DNA from 2 places in the Paenibacillus sp. J14 genome. Region 1 is predicted to be linked to the other one. Evidence: predicted binding sites of a transcription regulator. Region 1 holds the regulator's gene; the other holds the start of a gene.
The links. Region 1 encodes NrdR, which represses ribonucleotide reductase genes. Its sites were predicted from a motif close to AACACNATATATNGTGTT; they were not measured.
Positions count from the first base shown of each region.

Region 2: M891_RS0104585 (adenosylcobalamin-dependent ribonucleoside-diphosphate reductase) is a predicted target of NrdR. The motif match lies at 5,284-5,301, and genes of this name have one in related genera.

Region 1 is NZ_JADQ01000043.1:21,463-31,333, reverse strand. Features, by position in the region: gene polA (DNA polymerase I) at 1-1,637, shown strand, start outside; gene mutM (DNA-formamidopyrimidine glycosylase) at 1,681-2,544, shown strand; gene coaE (dephospho-CoA kinase) at 2,574-3,170, shown strand; gene M891_RS0115945 (lytic transglycosylase domain-containing protein) at 3,167-3,730, shown strand; gene M891_RS0115940 (alpha/beta-type small acid-soluble spore protein) at 3,803-4,024, opposite strand; gene nrdR (transcriptional regulator NrdR) at 4,162-4,632, shown strand; gene M891_RS0115930 (phosphate ABC transporter substrate-binding protein) at 4,815-5,768, shown strand; gene pstC (phosphate ABC transporter permease subunit PstC) at 5,856-6,758, shown strand; gene pstA (phosphate ABC transporter permease PstA) at 6,755-7,642, shown strand; gene pstB (phosphate ABC transporter ATP-binding protein PstB) at 7,657-8,415, shown strand; gene M891_RS0115910 (DedA family protein) at 8,583-9,206, shown strand; gene M891_RS24055 (hypothetical protein) at 9,247-9,519, opposite strand; gene M891_RS25580 (hypothetical protein) at 9,723-9,842, shown strand.
Region 2 is NZ_JADQ01000009.1:47,051-56,921, forward strand. Features, by position in the region: gene M891_RS23305 (spore germination protein) at 1-252, shown strand, start outside; gene M891_RS0104575 (GerAB/ArcD/ProY family transporter) at 271-1,362, shown strand; gene M891_RS0104580 (Ger(x)C family spore germination protein) at 1,359-2,444, shown strand; gene M891_RS0104585 (adenosylcobalamin-dependent ribonucleoside-diphosphate reductase) at 2,523-5,108, opposite strand; gene M891_RS0104590 (2,3-butanediol dehydrogenase) at 5,591-6,637, shown strand; gene M891_RS0104595 (DEAD/DEAH box helicase) at 6,867-8,645, shown strand; gene M891_RS0104600 (YqhG family protein) at 8,652-9,611, shown strand; gene M891_RS0104605 (hypothetical protein) at 9,696-9,871, shown strand, end outside.

The sequences.
Region 1 (9,871 bases):
GGATGGTGCTGTCTACGGCCAGCCGTCATTATTACTTGCCTTTTGACGTGTTGCAAGCGGAGGAGGCGGCAGATGTACGTGCTTGGCTGGCGGACGATCAGGTGCCCAAGCGCGGGTATGATCTGCACCGGGCTGACTTGGTGCTGTTCTGGCATGGCGTAGCGTTTGCTGGAGCTGAGCACGACGTTCAGCTGGCGGCTTATTTGCTTGATCCGACGGAGAGTGATCAGACGATCAGCGGGCTGGCTGTGAAATACCAGCTGCCGCAGGTACCTGGAGACGACGAGGTGTATGGCAAAGGCGCGAAGTTCAAAGTGCCGGAGCAGGCAGTGTTAAGTCGTCATCTGGCCCGCAAGGCGGATGCATTGCTGCGGATCCTGCCTTTGCAACGTGAGGACTTGGCGAAATACGAGATGGAGAAATTATTTTATGAACTGGAAATGCCGCTGTCTCGGATTTTGGCCGATATGGAGAAGCAAGGGGTTGCCGTTAACAAGGAAGCCTTGAAAGAACTGGGTGTAGAATTTGAAGCCCAAATCAATAAATTGGTTGCGCGCATTTATGAAATCGCCGGCCAGGAGTTTAATATCAATTCCACGAAGCAATTAGGGGAAATTCTGTTCGATAAGCTGGGCCTGCCGGTCATCAAGAAGACGAAAACCGGCTACTCCACAGATGCGGAAGTGCTGGAGAAGCTGGCGCCTTATCATGAGATCGTGCAGTTTATTTTGGAATACCGCCAGTTGGCCAAGCTGCAATCGACCTATGTCGAGGGGCTGCTGAAGGAAATTTCACCGAAGACCGGCAAGGTGCATACGTATTTCCGGCAGACGATTGCCGCTACCGGCCGCTTGAGCAGCCAATATCCAAACCTGCAGAACATCCCGATTCGGTTGGAGGAAGGCCGCAAAATCCGTAAGGTATTTGTACCGTCTGAGGAAGGATGGTTTATTCTGTCCGCGGACTACTCGCAAATCGAGCTTCGGGTGTTAGCGCATATTTCCGGGGATCCGGGGCTGCAGGAAGCGTTCCTGCACGATATGGACATCCACACGAAGACGGCTATGGACGTGTTTGGCGTAGGCCCGGATCAGGTGGACGCCAATATGCGGCGTTCGGCGAAGGCGGTTAACTTTGGCATCGTCTATGGGATCAGCGACTACGGCCTGTCCCAGAACCTGAACATTACGCGGAAGGAAGCAGCTCGCTTTATTGAGCAATATTTTAATGCCTTCCAAGGGGTTCGACGTTACATGGATGAGATCGTGAAGACTGCGAAGCGTGATGGATATGTGAAAACGCTGCTTGAGCGTCGCCGTTATCTGCCGGAAATTAACGCCTCGAACTTCAATTTGCGTTCCTTCGCGGAACGGACGGCGATGAATACGCCAATTCAGGGGACAGCGGCGGATATCATCAAGTTGGCGATGGTACGCATGGACGAGGAACTGCATAAGCACGGATTAAAGAGCCGCATGCTCTTGCAGGTGCATGACGAATTGGTGTTCGAGGTGCCGCCGGAAGAGCTGGAACTTATGAGCAAGCTGGTTCCGGAAACGATGGGGAAAGCGTTAGAGCTCTCCGTACCATTAAAAGCGGAAGTATCGAGCGGATTAAATTGGTACGAAGCGAAGTAAGCTCCGCCACCCCCGACAACAACTTAGATTGAGGTGAGAGGATATGCCGGAATTGCCGGAGGTGGAAACGGTCCGACGGACCTTAACCCAATTGATCGTGGGCAAGACGATCCAAAGCGTGCAGGTGTTTCTGCCGCGCATCATCCAACGGCCGGATGATATCCGTCGGTTTGAAGCCGAGCTTGCCGGCCATACCATCTTAGAAATTGGACGCCGCGGCAAATTTTTGCGGATCATCATGGACGGCCTGGTGCTCGTCTCCCATTTGCGGATGGAAGGGCGTTACGGGGTGTATCAGACCGGTGAAGAGGTGGAGAAGCATACCCATGTCATCTTCCGGTTCACGGACGGGACGGAGCTCCGCTACAAGGATGTACGCCAGTTTGGGACGATGCATCTGTTCGCTCCTGGGGAGGAGTTTACGAACAAGCCGCTGGTGAAGCTGGGATTGGAGCCGCTGGAGGAGTCGTTTACCCTTCAAGCCTTCCAAGACAAAATCTCCCGGAGAACGACGAAAATTAAGCCGGCGTTGTTGAACCAGGAATACATCGTTGGTTTGGGGAATATATATGTAGATGAAGCATTGTTTCGGGCGGGCATCCATCCGGAATATCCGGCGGACAAGCTGAACCAGACACAGTTGGAGCGGCTCCATACCGCCATCATTGAGACGTTAACCGAAGCGGTAGAAGCAGGGGGTTCCTCCATCAAATCATATGTGAACGGACAAGGGGAAATGGGGATGTTCCAACATTCCTTGCGGATGTATGGTCGCCAAGGAGAGCCTTGTCTGAACTGCGGAGGGCCGGTGGTGAAGACTGTCGTAGGAGGGCGGGGCACTCATTTTTGCCCGAACTGTCAGCCGCCATATCGGACAAGCACGCGCGCACGCACCAAGCAACGTTAAATGAGAGAGATTTGTGAGGTGGATAGGGGATGAACATCGGACTGACTGGAGGCATCGCAACCGGGAAGAGTACGGTTTCCCGATTGTTGGCCGAGCGCGGAGCTGCCATCATCGATGCGGATGTGATCGCCAGAGAGATTATGGAACCGGAACACCCGGTATTGGCCGCCGTCAGCGAACGTTTTGGCCCGGGCGTGTTGAACGCCGATGGGACGCTAAATCGCAAGAAGCTTGGCGAGATCGTCTTCTCGAACCCGGAGGAGCGCAAGGCGCTGGAGGCCTTAACGCACCCGGCGATTCGTGCTGAAATGAAGCAGCGCATGGAAGAACTGGAAGCAGCGGATCCTCACAGATTGGTGGTAGCGGATATTCCGCTGCTTTATGAATCGGGGCTTGATCCGCTCTATGAACGGATTATGGTTGTTTATGTCCCTCGCGAGGTACAGTTAACCCGGTTGATGTTGAGGGACGGGCTGTCGAAGGAGGCAGCCGAGCAGCGGATCAACGCCCAAATGGATATCGAAATCAAGAAAGAGAGGGCGGATATTTTGATTGATAACAGCGGTGGACTTGAGGAAACGAAGCGACAGATAGATGACTTTTGGCGGGATCAGGGACTACGATGAGGTGGCTTCGCAAAAAAAGAGTCTTGCTTCTGTTGTTTATCGGTTTCATCATCCTTATCTTTTTTAATTCGGCATGGCTTTCGTTGTTTTATCCGATTCACTATAAAGAAGAAATTCGGCGGCATGCCAAGAACAACGGCCTGGATCCGTTTATTGTTGCGGCGATCATTAAGGTGGAGACGAACTACAAATCAGGAGTGGAGTCCCGGAAAGGCGCGCTCGGGATTATGCAGATCATGCCGGATACGGCGGAGTGGGTAATTTCCAAAGCGAAGTTGCCCGAAACGACGCTGGATGATATCCGTAACGAGACGGAAACGAATATCCAGATCGGCACCTGGTATCTGAGATCGCTGTCCCAGCAATTCGACGGCAACAACATCGCCATGATCGCTGCGTATAATGCCGGACCAACCAATGTGAAAAATTGGCTGAAGAGCGGGCGATGGGACGGACGATTGGAGACGGTGCAAAATATCCCGTTTGGTGAGACCCGACATTATGTCCAGCGGGTAACCCACTACTATAAACAATATCTGAAGATTTATGATGATTTCTAAGGGGGCCTAAGGTGATAACAAAAGAAAGCATTGACCGGCCTACGCCAGCCAATGCTCTCTTCAGTTGATCGGTTATTTGAATTGACCTGCCAGCTGTTGTTCAGCCAGAGTCACCAAACGTTTCGTGATGTAACCACCGATCGAACCGTTTTCGTAAGAAGTCAGGTTACCAGCATATCCGTCTTGTGGGAAAGAGATGCCAAGCTCCTGAGCGATTTCATATTTCATTTGATCCAAAGCTCCGGATGCTTGTCTAACCACCAGGTTGTTCGAAGAGTTATTATTTTGGGCCATGATTTGTTCACCTCCTTGTGGTTGGTAACAGTATTATGTGCCGGACTATGAATTTCAATCACATGATTTTGCAGTAATTTATTGCCATCCGGTGTGACAAGCCGTGATGACGTTATTTTAAGGGGAGGTGTTCTAGCTTGAAATGTCCTTATTGCGACTATTTAGGCACCAAAGTGCTGGATTCGAGACCAGCGAACGAGAACCGTTCGATCCGCCGCCGGCGGGAATGCGAGAAATGCAATCGACGGTTTACAACGTTTGAAATGGTGGAAGAAGTGCCGTTGATCGTGATCAAAAAGGATGGAAGCCGCGAGGAGTTCAGCCGAGAGAAAATGCTGCGCGGTTTGATTCGAGCTTGTGAGAAACGTCCGGTTTCCGTTGAACAGCTGGAATCTATCGTATCCGAAGTCGAACGGTCCCTGCGCCACTCGGCGAACGCTGAGGTTGAGAGCCGGCAAATCGGGGAATTGGTGATGGAGCAGCTCTACCCGGTGGACGAAGTTGCTTATGTGCGGTTTGCCTCGGTGTATCGACAATTTAAAGATATCAACATGTTTATGAAAGAACTCAAAGGACTGCTGTCCAAAAATACAGGGGTCAACGAATAGCTTCATTTCTCAAAAACACTCTTCGCCGATCGGCGCGAGTGTTTTTTTATTTTTTGCAAAGAATAAACCTAAAGGCTCAGGATTCCCTCGCATTTTACACAAAGTTTACAAAACGAGAACACTGGATTGATCTTCGCTTTCTATAATCAAACTGTAAATCAATTAAGGGGGAAACCTAAACAATGAAAAAGAGTATGTTATTGGTTTTGACTTTGATGCTGAGCTTCGCGCTGGCAGCTTGCGGTCAAAACAACGCGGCACCAAACACGGCCGGTACCAACGGAAGCACTACGGATGAAGCATCCGCGAGCAACGGGGGTAATGCAGCGACATCGGAACTCTCCGGGTCGATCTTGGCGGTAGGTTCCTCGGCTTTACAACCTTTAGTAGATCAAGCTTCGAAAAAATTCATGGATCAAAATCCGAATGTTTCTATACAAGTTCAAGGCGGTGGCAGCGGCACAGGGTTGACGCAAGTTTCCGGAGGCCAGGCAGATATCGGGAACTCCGACGTCTTCGCAGAAGAGAAATTAGATGCGGCTCAAGCCAGCGAACTGGTTGACCATCAAGTTGCCGTTGTAGCGATGGCAGCTGTCGTGAACCCAGACATCACGGTCGACAATTTGACGAAAGACCAACTGGTTCAAATTTTCACGGGTAAAATCACCAACTGGAAAGATCTTGGCGGTCCAGACCAAGCGATTCAAATCGTAAACCGTCCGTCGAGCTCCGGTACTCGGGCAACGTTTGAGAAATATGCGCTAGGTACAAAAACAGAGGACCTGCAAGGTTCGATCCAAGAAGATTCCTCCGGTACGGTTAAGAAGCTGGTGAGCGAAACGCCAGGGGCGATCGGTTATCTGGCCTTGTCCTACCTTGACGATACGGTTAAAGCTGTGAAGTACGAAGGCGTAGACGCAACGGAAGAAAACGTAGCGAACGGAACTTATCCGGTATGGGCTTACGAGCACATGTATACGAAAGGCGAGCCAAATGAAGTCGTTAAAGCCTTCTTGGATTACATGGTATCCCCGGACGTTCAAGGCGACAACGGCGACGTTGTAGAGCTTGGTTATATTCCAACCAGCAAAATGCAAGTCGTACGCGACGTGGACGGCAATATCACGAAGAAATAATCAGCAGAATTCGATAACAAAATATCAGTACGGCAAGAGGCGGATTGTTCTGCCTCTTTCTGTGCTGTTCTTAAAGGGAGAGGTTTCATGGCTCAGTCCGGCGGAAGAAAAAAAATACAACCGCATATCGTCGAGGAATGGACCGGCAAAATTTACGCTTCATTTTGTATCGTATTGCTGGTGGTTACGATCTTCTCGATGGTTTATTACGTAGCAACCAAGGGGTTAAGCACTTTTGTTCAAGACGGAATCTCACTAGGTGAAATTTTCGGCAGCACGAACTGGAAGCCGGATGGGGAGCCGCCGATGTTTGGCGCCCTGCCGTTTATCTTGGGCTCGTTCAGCACATCGATTCTGGCGGCGCTGATCGCGGCACCGCTTGGCATTAGCGCGGCCTTGTTTATGGTTGAAATAATGCCGAAGTTTGGCAAGAAATATTTACAGCCGGTGATCGAGCTGCTGGCCGGGATTCCTTCGGTGGTGTATGGTTTTGTTGGGCTGAGTATTATCGTTCCTTTTTACCGGGATATTTTTCCGGGACAAGGTCTGGGGATCTTGGCGGGAGCAACCGTATTGTCGATCATGATCTTGCCGACGATCACGTCGATCGCCACCGATGCCCTGTCTGCCCTGCCTCCTGGCCTGAAGGAAGGTTCCTACGCCCTTGGCGCTACGCGCTGGCAAACCTTGTCGCGGACCGTATTGCCGACGACGATGCCGTCCTTGTTGACCGGGGTGGTCCTTGGCATGGCTCGGGCTTTCGGGGAAGCCTTGGCGGTGCAGATGGTGATCGGGAATGCGCCGCATATTCCGCGTTCGCTCTTTGAATCCACCTCGACTCTGACCAGTGTCATTACGCTGAGCATGGGGAATACGGTTATGGGCACAACGCAGAATAATGTCCTCTGGACACTGGCACTAATCTTGATGCTAATGACGTTTGTCTTCGTCTTTATCGTTCGTTGGCTGGAAGGGAGAGCAAAACGATGAGCGCCAAAACCGTCGACAAAATCGCAACGGTTGCCATTATCGCTTTAGCAGGCTTAATTGTCTTGATTATGGCGGGGTTGCTTGGCTTTATTTTAGTCCGGGGGTTGGGTCATATCAGCTTTGATTTTCTCACGTCACCTCCTGAAACGATTAAGGCAGGCGGCGGGATTGGCCCGCAATTGTTTAATTCCCTGTTCCTCTTGGTCTTGACCATGATCATCACGATTCCGCTTGGGATCGGTGCGGGAATCTATATGAGCGAATACGCCAAGCCGGGAAAAATCACCGATTTTATCCGTTTGATTGTTGAGGTCTTATCCTCTTTTCCATCGATTGTGGTAGGTCTGTTTGGTCTGCTCGTTCTTGTGAACCTGTTTGGCTTTGGTTTCTCTTTGTTCTCAGGGGCGCTGGCTTTGACGATCTTTAACCTGCCGTTGATGGTGAGGATTACTGAACAAGGGTTGGCCAGCGTGCCGCAGGCCCAAAAGGAAGCCAGCTTGGCGCTGGGCTTGTCCAAATGGAAAACAATCCAGTCGGTGATGCTTCCGATCGCCCTGCCGGTGATTCTGACCGGGACGATCTTGGCGGCGGGCCGCGTGTTCGGCGAAGCCGCTGCCCTGTTGTTTACGGCTGGGATGAGCAGTCCGCGGCTCGATTTTAGCAACTGGAATCCGTTAAGTCCGACGTCCCCGCTGAATCCGTTCCGTCCGGCGGAGACGCTGGCTGTTCATATCTGGAAGATCAATTCTGAGGGCTTGGCGCCGGATGCGCCTGAAATCGCCGCCGGTGCTTCGGCTGTCCTGATCTTGACCGTGCTGGTGTTTAACTTGCTGGCTCGCTGGCTCGGACGCGTGATGCTCAAGAAATTTACGGCGACGAAATAGGAGGGCGAAGCCAAGTGTCTAACATTGAACTATCCACGAAAAACTTAAGCGTCTATTACGGAGAGAAACAAGCCGTTAAAAATATATCGCTCGATTTCGCCTCCCGGCAGGTGACCGCCTTGATCGGCCCTTCAGGCTGCGGCAAGTCCACATTCCTGCGCAGCCTGAACCGGATGAACGATTTGATCCGCGGGGCGAAGATTACGGGGGAAATCTGGATCGGGGACGACAATATCAATGATCCGAAGACCGATGTCGTGCTGCTGCGTCAAAAGATCGGCATGGTATGGCAGCGTCCTAACCCGTTCCATAAATCCATCTATGAAAATATCGCCTTTGGACCGCGTTACCACGGGATTCGCGACAAGAAGAAGCTGGATCAGATCGTGGAGGAATCGCTCACCAAAGCGGCGCTTTGGGACGAGACGAAGGATCGGCTGCACAGCTCCGCCTTGGCCTTATCCGGCGGCCAGCAGCAAAGGCTGTGCATCGCCCGATCGATTGCGGTTAATCCAAGCATCATCCTGATGGATGAACCGGCGTCGGCGCTGGACCCGGTGTCCAGCGCCAAAATTGAAGAGCTGATCGCCGAGCTGAAGCAGGAATTCTGCATCATTATTGTCACGCACAATATGCAACAGGCGGCTCGGGTGTCGGAAAAAACGGCGTTCTTCCTCATGGGGGAACTGGTCGAGTACGGCGATACGACCAAAATCTTTACCAATCCATCCGAGAAACGGACAGACGATTATATCAGCGGCCGCTTCGGATAAAAATTCTTCTCTCCATCTCCCGCTAAATCAGGACTGGTCTCGGGGCGGGGAATCGCCCCGTCTGCGGACTCTTTTAGATTGGAAAATCTCCGTATATACTGATAACATAAAGAGTGGACTCAATTGGCGTGGGCAGCGCCTGGTATTGGTTAAAGGAGATTTGGATGATGAACGTTTTGGATTGGATTGAAAGGATGTTTGAGCATTACGGCTATTTTGTTCTGCTGCTCGGACTTCCCATTGATTTTATTGCGCTGCCGCTGCCTCCAGGTCAAACGACGCTGACCTATACAGGATATTTGGCCTATAAAGGCGTGCTGGATTTCTTGCCGGCTATCCTCGCCGGATATGCTGGGGCGGTGATCGGGGTGACGATTACCTATTTCGTCGGACATCGGGTCGGCGCGCCGTTGATCGAACGTTATGGCAAGTGGATTATGGTCAAGCCTTCCCATTTAGAGAAGACGAGGCGGGTTTATGAGAAGTACGGCAATCGAATGCTGTTAATCAGTTTCTTTGTGCCGGGTGTAAGGCAGTTTTTTGGTTATTTTGTAGGCATTATGCGCATTCCTTTTCGAACCTTTGCCCTGTATGCTTACACAGGAGCCGCACTTTGGGTCACGGTTTTTGTAAGCATCGGCTTGGTGTTTGGTGAACAGTGGCAAGTTGCCATCGACCTGGTCGAGAAATATTTAAAGTTTTTCTTTATTGGGCTGGGGGCGTTACTATTGGTACTCGTATATTTGAAATGGCGGAGATGGAGGCTAAAAGTGGCCAAGTTGTCACGTTAACCTTTTAAAGGCGCTGGAGAGCTCACTCCGGCGCCTTTATTTATTTCCGTTTTTTCTTTTTATTTTTGCTTTTGATTCTATTATTATCCTTATTTTCAGGGTTGCTTCGGTGCAATATGAAATCGTCAAGCAGTGTCTCCTCAAAGCCACTGCCATTCTGCGATTTTTCCTCTTTCAGTTTCATCAGGGAGAGCAAATCGAAAATATCTCCAAGCACGGTGAACCCGGCGCCGATAATGGCCAAGTCGTCCGAGGAAAGGTCATTTTCTTGGATTCTTTGGTATTGTCTCCTCTTTTTTCCTCCCAAGAGCACCACCTGCTTTTAAATCGACTTATTTCATCTTATGCAAATGGCGGTTGGCTTGATTAGGCGTGAACTGGGCTACAGCCGCCACCTCCTCTCCAGCAAAAGTACTGGGGGAACGGATACCCATTTTCGCCCCTCTCCGCGAATGTCCCGATCGTTCACAGGCGAACCGTAATATGATGTTCTATATTTAAAAAGGAGGGAAAACAATGTCGGGATATGAAAATGGCGTAGGTGGCGTAGGTTATGGTGGTTTCTGGACTTCCACAGGGACGATTCTGGTTCTCTTCATCCTGTTGGTTATTGTATCCAGAGCGCTTATCGTATAATTGAATGTGTACCCCATGCAAAGGCCCTG
Region 2 (9,871 bases), on a different contig from region 1:
GCAGCTCACTTATGGGGAGTGCTCGGCATAGCCATTTGCACCCTATTCCTTATAACCCACTTGATCAGGCTGACATCACTTGGAATGCCTTATCTAGCCCCTTTCTACCCATGGCGTTCGAAGGATCATTTCGATACGCTCATAAGGCTGCAATTCGACAAGATGGGTCGTCCCCCATCCTACTTCCGTACACCAAAAGTAAACAATAGAGGGAATAAGTCCCAAAATCCGATGGATACGGACGATTATTGAACAGAGGAGGTACATGTCATGGAGTCGCCACCCATACAGGATCGCTTCAAGGTATCGGATTTCTATGTCATGGTATTGATCCATTCCTCTCAGTATGGGCTTAGCTACCTGTCCATGCCTACCCCGGCTATTCAATGGGCCGGACAAGATGTATGGATATCGGTTCTAATAAGCGCGATAAGCGTTCATCTTATTATTTTCCTGATGTATAGAATATTGACCCGACGCAACGCTGACTTAATCCAAATTCATCAGCAATTGCTTGGGAAATGGACAGGACATGTATTCAACCTCCTGTTTCTTTGTTATTTCATGGTAACAGCCGCATTCCAAGTGAGCTCGTATATTAAACTCGTTCAAGCCTGGCTGTTTCCTGAAATTAGCGGATGGGTACTCGGCTTCGTGATTTTCCTGCTGGTTTATTACATTGTTTCCGGCGGCATCCGCACCATTGCAGGGATCTGCGCCTTCACCCTGACGACCCAAGTTTTGGTGCTTACACTCGTATTCTCAGCACCCTATTTTCATTTTCGCAATCTGACTCCCATTTTTGAACATACAGTGGCAGAGCTTATCAAAGCATCCAAACCTATCACGTTCTCCTATATGGGCTTTGAATTGTTATTTTTTTATTACATATTCGTCAAAAATGCTCCAAAGTCTCAAAGATGGGCCCATGCCGGAAACGCTGCGACGACGGTTACCTACTTGTTATCGATGTTTCTCTCCATTCTGCTCTTCAAGCCTGAACAGCTGGCTAAGGAAATATGGCCTGTCATGACAAAATTTAAATTCGTACAACTCCCTTTTCTCGAACGGTTCGAGTTTATGGGGGCAGCCATCCATGTTTTCCGGGTTATGCCGATCGTCTGTTTATGTCTATGGTCGGCGGCCAGAATTCTGAAATCGGTAAGCAACATGAAACAGAAACATGCTGTACCGGTCATCCTGATTATCGTACTTGCCATTTTTTGTATCATATCGAGCGATGAGATCATGGAGAAGATTCAAACTATATTATCCAACTTCAGCTTATATCTGCTGTATGGATATATTCCTCTCCTATATATCCTGCATCTCATCCGGTCAAAGGCAGGGAAAGTATCATGAGCAAGTTCATTCCGATATTTTTGTGCTGCTTATTGATGAACGCATGTGTGGATCAAGAGATTGTGGATCGAATCGCCTTACCGCTGACAGGCGGGGTGGATTTTGTCGATAATAATGAAATCGAACTGACCTTCGCGTTCCCATCTTTCAGCCCTGGAAATATAGAAACGGTATCGGATCAAGTGATCACGCTTGCAGGTCCTACCAAGGCAGAGATTACTGAGAAGATGCAAAGGAAAATCAATCGACGCATCTATCCCTCGAAAACTACGGTGTTCTTGTATGGAAAGGAAGTGGCAACACAGGGCCTGGAAAAAGATCTGGATGTGATATTGCGGGATGGCAGATCGACTCGAAAAATGCATCTAGCGGTAGTCGATGGGACGGCGAAGGAGCTTCTGCATGCAGACTTCAACGGCAAAGAAGTAAAAGGCATGTTCCTAGAAAGATTACTTGAGGAGAATATCGAATACGGATACCTTCCGAAGCAAGACATTCATCTATTCGAGTACGCCCTCTTAGGGAGAGGCATAGACCCCTTCCTGCCGTTGATAAAACTTGATGATGATCATAAAGTCACTCTTTGCGGCTTAGCTCTGTTTAAACACGATAAGTATATAACGTCCATTAATGTGAAAGAAATGACGATCTTGAAGCTTCTCCTGGAGGACAAACATAACGGCAGAATCAGTGTCAAGTTGCCAACCGGAACGATTATCACCGTTCAACTAATACGGACTAAGCCGACTTATCACCTCATAAGATCGACGGATAACTTAGAACAGGACGAAGTCCACATTATGCTGAACATGAAGGTCACGGTGTCGGATCTGAATGGTGAGAATTTCTCCTCGCATACGATCGAAGAAGTACGCGAAGCACTCAAGGAAAATTTAGAACGTTCAGGGAATGAACTCATGTGGATGTTCCAACGAAATGAAATTGATCCGCTTGGCATAGGCGACTTTGTCCGGAGCAAGACCCGGCATTGGGAAGAAGACACCTGGAAAGCGCACTATCCCCATTTGAAGCTTCGGACTGTTGCTAATATTCAAGTGGTAGGGGAAGGCATACGAAGATAGGGTTATATAAGTTATACTTCTGACAACAAAAAAAGGGTCAGGCAAAAGTCGCCTGACCTAAAGGTGTTGTTGAATTGCTTAAGAACACTTGCTATAACCGCAGTTGCTGCATGTTTTGCAGCCCTCAATGTTGATCAGCGAGGCCGATCCGCACGATGGGCACAGGTCCCGCGAGGTGGCTGGTGCGCTGCCGTGGTTGTGGCTGCCATGCGAGCCATCTGCTGTATCATGAACGTGTGCTGGCTCTTGGGCAACCGTTGCGGCTACCGGAGCCGGGTCGTGGTCCCCGTATGGGCCGTTTTGTACATGTGTCTCCAACGCTTTGGCGACGGCGTCCGCGATCGATTCTACACGGTTCGGACCAAAGCCGATTGCTCCCGTTCCGCCGATGCCTTTGAGGTGCTTAATCAGCAGTTCAACCTTCTCGCCATGGTCGCCGTAACGCAGGAACAGCGAGCAGACGCGGCCAAGGGCTTCGGCCATCGCGAATACGTCAGAACCCGCTTTCCCTACGTTCAAGAAGATCTCACCTGGAGTCCCGTTCATGTCATTGATTGTGATATAAGCCATGCCAAACGGCGTGTTAATTTTATACGTTGCTCCATGCAGCACTTGCGGGCGTCTCTTGTATTGTTCGCCGGTTTTTGGGCTGCTAGCTTGAACCGAAGCACTTGCCGGTTGTGGAGTTGCCGGTGCACTAGCTTGAGCTGGTGCTTCCTCTTTCTTCTCCTCTTTCTTCTCGGTTTGCAGAACTTGCACGTCGCGGCTGCCGTCACGGTAAATCGTTACGCCTTTGCAGCCCAAGTCGAAGGCTAGTTCATACAGCCGTTTCGTATCTTCAACCGTGAAGTCGGACGGGCAGTTGGCCGTTTTCGAGATCGAGCTGTCCACCCAACGTTGAATGGCTGCTTGTACGCGGATATGATCTTCCGCAGACAAATCCATCGCCGTTACGAAGTAATCCGGCAACGGTTCGCCCGGATGCGCGTCCATCCATTCCTGAGCGATCGGCACGAATTGCTCGTCGAAGCCGAGACGGCTTTGACGGTAATATTTGAAGGCAAAGTACGGTTCGATCCCCGTCGAGGTGCCTACCATCGTCCCCGTGCTGCCCGTTGGCGCTTGGGTAATGATGGTGACGTTGCGAATCCCTTTGGTACGAACTGCTTCGCCAACTTCCGGATACACTTCCGTCATGTTCTTCATAAAGCCGCTTTGCAGGAATTTATCAGCTTCAAATGCCGGGAAGGAGCCTTTCTCTTCTGCGATATCCGCAGAGGCCAAGTAAGCTTCCTTCGCAATGAAGCCATACAATTTATCGAGGAATTCCAGCGATTCCGGGCTGCCGTAACGGATGTTCAGCTTGATCATCAGCTCGGCCAGACCCATCGTTCCGAGGCCGACGCGGCGCTCTTTCTTCTGGTTCTTCTCGTTTTCTTCAAAATGATAAGGCGTCTTGTTGATGACATTGTCCAAGAAGCGAACCGAATAACGCGTAGTTGTCGCCAGTTCATCCCATGCGACATCATGTTTCTCTTCATCGTAGAACTTGGACAAGTTCATCGCCGACAGGTTACATACGCCCCAGCCCGGCAACCCTTGCTCCCCGCACGGATTCGTACAGATGATCGGGTTAAAGTACCAGCTGTTGGACATTTGGTTGTAGTATTCCATGAAGACCACGCCCGGCTCAGCGGATTTCCAAGCCGATTCGATGATCGTATGCCAGATTTCACGCGCCTTGACGGTACGGTAGTGGATGACTTTACGTCCATCAGCTCTCCATTTATCAAGATCGCCGTCCCACACCTCGTTGTAATCCTCATAAGTTGTATCCGGGAATACCAGTTCCCAATCGAGGTCTTCCTTCACAGCTTTCATGAAGGCGTTGCTGACGCAAACCGACAGGTTCGCATTGGTCACTTGGCCCATCGTTTGCTTCACGGTAATGAAGTCCAGCACATCCGGATGCCAGTCATTGATCATCAGCATCAACGCACCGCGACGGCTGCCGCCTTGCTCAATCAGACCAGTGGTGTAGCTAAACAAGCCGCCCCAAGAAACCGCACCGCTGGAAGAGCCGTTCACGCCACGAACGATCGCACGACGCGGACGAAGGGAGCTCAAGTTAATCCCAACACCGCCGCCGCGAGCCATGATCTCGGTCATTTCGGACAGAGTTTCCATAATGCCGCCCCGGCTGTCCTTCGGCGAAGGAATAACGTAACAGTTGAACAAAGTTAACTCATCGCTGGCACCTGCGCCAGCTGCAATCCGTCCGCCCGGAACAAGCTTCCAATCATCCAGAATATAACGGAATTTCTCTTCCCATTCCTTCTGTTTCTCCGGCGTCTCCTCTACCGAAGCCATCGCTTTGGCCAGACGGTCCCACATTTCTTCAGGCGTTTTCTCGATATTGAGGGTCAGCTTCTCGACGTCGGTCTCCACCAGATCTCCCCGGCGGGTCTTCACCGTGACCTTGCGACCGTCACGGGCAACAACCTCCCCTACTTCCTTCGTCGGGAATTTGGGGTCGTCCTTCGTCAGAACAAGTACGACATCGCCTACCTTAGCGTGGCTAGGATCTGCGTCCTTCCAGGCGTACCGGTCCAAGAAGATTTTCTCACTTAGCCCCTCAAGGCGCTGTTTTTGCACAGTTTTCAAAGAAAACACCCTCCTAAAAATTGATTCAGAGTATCCATTAATTAATCGGTCATTCGCCTCGTTTCCTGAAGTGAAAATTAGGCAAAAAAACGAAAAAAAACGCTGTATCAAGCCGGAATCTGCCCACTTGATCACCGCAGCACACACCCTGTAAACGGTAATATCATATGTATGAATCACAATATATTGTGTGCGAATACCATTATACTATACAATATCTCGTTGTCATAGCAGTTCAGAGTGAAATTTTAGGCTTTAATCCGATTTCATCTGGCCCAACCCCCCGTTTCCTTCCATTCTCTCTATTTTTCAGACTCAAAACTATGAAACCGCTTTGTAACCATTTCCAAGAAACCAGGGAAACATCTCCTAAGTTTAATTGAATTTGAATTAACACAATTTTAACAATTGATCGATGCCACTCCGCGAAAAAGGAGTAACCTAGTATATGAGGTTCATAATTTACGAGGAGATGAGTTCAAGTGAAAGCGTTAAGATGGCATGGCGTCAAGGACCTAAGACTGGAGAACATCGAGGAGCCGAAGGCGGAACCGGGTAAAGCGAAAATCAAGGTGGAATGGTGCGGCATTTGCGGCAGTGATCTGCATGAATATGTAGCTGGCCCGATATTCATTCCGCTGGAAACCCACCCGCTCAGCGGAGATAAAGCGCCAATCGTCATGGGACATGAATTTTCCGGACAAGTGGTTGAGGTTGGCGAAGGCGTCACCCGCGTAGCTGTCGGCGATCGCGTTGTCATTGAACCGATTTATGCTTGCGGAACCTGCGAGGCTTGTAAACAAGGGAAATATAATCTTTGCGATAAAATGGGCTTCTTCGGCCTGGCGGGCGGAGGCGGCGGATTCTCCGAATATGCTAATGTACCGGAACAAATGCTGCATAAAATCCCGGATTCAATATCTTTCGAGCAAGGCGCTCTGGTCGAGCCATCCGCTGTAGCTCTTCACGCTGTTCGCTCCAGTAAATTGAAAGTAGGCGATAAAGCCGCTGTGTTTGGCACCGGGCCAATTGGTCTGCTCGTGATCGAAGCGCTGAAGGCTTCAGGCGCATCGGAAATCTATGCAGTCGAGCTGTCCGAGGAACGGAAACAGAAAGCTGCCGAGCTTGGCGCCATTGTCATTGATCCAAAAGAATACGATGCCGTTGAGGAAATTCACAAACGCACTCAAGGCGGTGTGGATGTCGCCTATGAAGTAACCGGAGTTTCTCCTGTGCTCACCCAAGCGATCCAATCCACCAAAATTGGCGGCGAAACGATGATCGTCAGCATTTTCGAGAAGGAAGCTTCCCTCCATCCGCAAAACATCGTCATGAAGGAACGCACCGTGAACGGCATTATCGGCTATCGCGATGTCTTCCCGGCGGTAATCAGCTTGATGGCTCAAGGGTACTTCTCGGCGGACAAGCTGGTGACGAAGCGCATTAAGCTGGACCAAGCCATCGATGAAGGCTTTGAAGGACTCCTCAAAGAGCGGAACCAAATCAAGATCCTGGTGAAAGCAGAGTAAAATAGTACACAGAAATTCGCCGGTCAGGGAGATAATCCCTGACCGGCTTTTTTACATATCAGAAAGTTAGCATCCCGCCTCCCCTCCTGCCCTTCCAAAGTTATGAACTCCTTCCTTTTCGTCCATACTACACCTACGTCTGCAATTTAAGCACAAGAGCTGCCTGATTCGGATTTCTTCTCACCGTAATCGAGCTGATAATTACGCACCGAAAGGGAGGTTTTACACTATGAATCCACATCCCTCCGGCCCTTCCCCCCACCCGGCCGCGTCGCCAGACCTGCACGCCCCGATTCCCATCGACTTCGACCGAAGCTGGTTCAACGAACTGGAGACCCGGCATCAAAAGGGCGGCCCCTGGGACGATTGGAAGCTGTTTAACCTTGCCCTTGAGGCCGAAACCGCTTCGCTTGTGACCAGCTTTGAGGAAATGCAGTGCTTAAAGCATCTGAACAATGTCACCCCGCTGCCCCATCAGACGGAAACTGCCCGCAAAGTCTTGTTCGAGATGCGTGGACGGGCCATTTTGGCTGACGAGGTGGGACTGGGGAAGACGATCGAAGCAGGTTTAATTTTAAAAGAATATATCGTGCGCGGATTAGTGAAAAAGGCGTTGATCCTGGTGCCCGCCTCCTTGGTGCTGCAATGGGTTCGGGAGCTGAACCAGAAGTTCGGCATTCCAGCCGTTGCCCAGAAGAAGGAGCATTCCTGGCACAACGACGTAGTGGTCGCGTCCATGGACACGGCAAAGCGCGACCCACATAAGAACATTCTGCTCAACAACGAATACGATCTGGTGATCGTGGACGAAGCCCATAAGTTGAAAAACAAGAAAACGTCAAATTACCAGTTCATGCTGCAGCTGCGAAAAAAATATTGCCTGCTCCTCACCGCCACCCCGGTGCAAAACGACCTCGGCGAGCTGTTCAACTTGATCACGCTCCTGAAGCCGGGACAACTGGGCGGTCAAAGCGAGTTTGCCGCCAATTTCGTCGTTGACAAGCGGCTGCCGAAGAATGAGGAGCAGCTGAAGGATGAGCTGGCCAAGGTCATGATCCGTAACCGGCGCGGCGACGGAGAGTTGGAATTCACCAAGCGGATCGTCCGCAACATCGATGTGGAGTTATCCCCTGAGGAGAAGAATCTGTATGATGGGGTCACTTCCTTTGTCAAAGACCAATATCAGGCCAACGGCGGCGACCTGAACAGCATGCTGTCCCTTGTCACCTTGCAGCGCGAGGTGTGCAGCAGCCGCGACGCCGTATTTGTTACGCTGGTGAACTTGTCGAAGAAGCTCGCTCCAGACTCCCCGATCCGCGACCGGATATGGGATCTCGTCGACCTGATCCGTCAGATCAAGGCCAATAGCAAAGCGGAGAAAGCAATGGAGCTAATCCGCGAGATGAACGACAAGGTGATCGTGTTCACCGAGTATCGGGCGACGCAGGAGTATTTGCTGAAATACTTCCGCGAGCGCGGAATGACGGCGGTGCCGTATCGGGGCGGAATGAATCGCGGCAAAAAAGACTGGATGATGGACCTGTTCCGCGGCCGAGCCCAGGTCATGATCGCTACTGAAGCGGGCGGCGAAGGGATCAATCTGCAGTTTTGCCACCAGATGATCAACTTCGACTTGCCATGGAACCCGATGCGTGTGGAGCAGCGGATTGGCCGCGTCCATCGTTTGGGGCAAACCAATGACGTCCATATTTATAACCTGTCCACCAAAGGCACGATTGAAGAACACATCCTTCACTTGCTGCATGAGAAGATCAATATGTTCGAAATGGTCATCGGCCACCTGGATGTGATATTGGAACGGTTCGAGAAGCAGCATTCCCTGGAAAAAAGCCTCTACCAAATCATTCTGGAATCCGGCAGCGACGAGGAAATCGCCAGCCGCGTCGATTCGCTGGGACGCGAGTTCGATACGATTAAATCCGAGCTGGATGCAGAAGCCGAAGACCGCGGGGACAGCGGCGGCCTGCAGCAGCTCTTGGGAGGTTAAACGGTTATGTCGATGACCCGAGAGCAGATTCGCGATTTTGTGATGACTTATTTGGAAGCGACGGAATGCCAGTTTCTCGAAAAATCGCCCCATCACGTCACGGTGAAGCTCTCCCCCCGCGCCGACCGCGATTTGACGAACCGCCCTTATTATTGGGGGTTCATCGATCGGACCGGAGCGGAGCCGGAAACGATGTCGTTTTCGTTTATTTTTGACCCGGAGGCGCATCAAGCGGCTGAGAAAGCGAAAGCGGCTCGAGAGCAGGCGAACGCCGGGCAACCGATGGAAACTGCCCAGGAAGACACTCTGCTGGGGCGTTACTTTGGCGCGGTCCGGCCGCTGCCGGTGCTTGGCCCCGGACGGATTCAGCGCGAAGAGCTGGCGTTTGGCAGCCCACGGCTCAAACAGATTTTTGAGGCGGCGCGAAAAGGCGGCCGCTACGTGTACTTGTTCGAGGAGCCGGGGCCACGGCAGCGAACCGCCCTGCTGCCCGCCGCTTATGAGCCGTGGCTCGGGGTTTGCTTTAAGGTGGAGTTCTGCTGTGATATGAAGCGGGAGGAGCTCCATTTTTACGGGGTATCCTTGCAGTCTGGTACGGTCGATGAATCGTTTCAGTCGCGAATCGCAGGCAAGCCGCTGGTTCCCCGATTGCCAGAGAATATCCATATCGAGCCTACCCGCCTGTCCTTGGATGCCGGTCGGCTGGCATTAGAACAGCGTCTGACCGAACGGATCCAGGCCTATGACGACAGCTGGGCGAAGGAAGCGCGCGAACGGCTGAGCGATGAGTTGGCATTGATCGACGCCTATTACAAGGATTTGATCAAAGATCCTGAACCCGAGCGGGCGCAAGGCGCAACGGAGCAATATGAAGCGAGACGGGAGGAAATCCGCTGGCAATATGAGCCGAGAATTGTCGTATCCGCCATGGGCTGCGGCATCTTTCATCTGCGTTCGCAGAGGTAACGACAAATAGACGGATCTCGCTAAAAGACCGCAAAAATAGAAGCGGTTGGCAGACCAGCCGCGCGACAGGTTGTAACATCCTTTTTGAACCGGATTCGGTACAATGGACAAGCAATCGAAATCTACAGGCCTAGGTGCCAAACGAATTGCCAGGGAGGCGATCTCATGCTGCAACCGCGTTATTCCCGAACCAACCTGAAGAAACGATCGATCACTCGCAAAATTCTCTTATGCGCAAGCATCTTATATAGTGCAGCCAG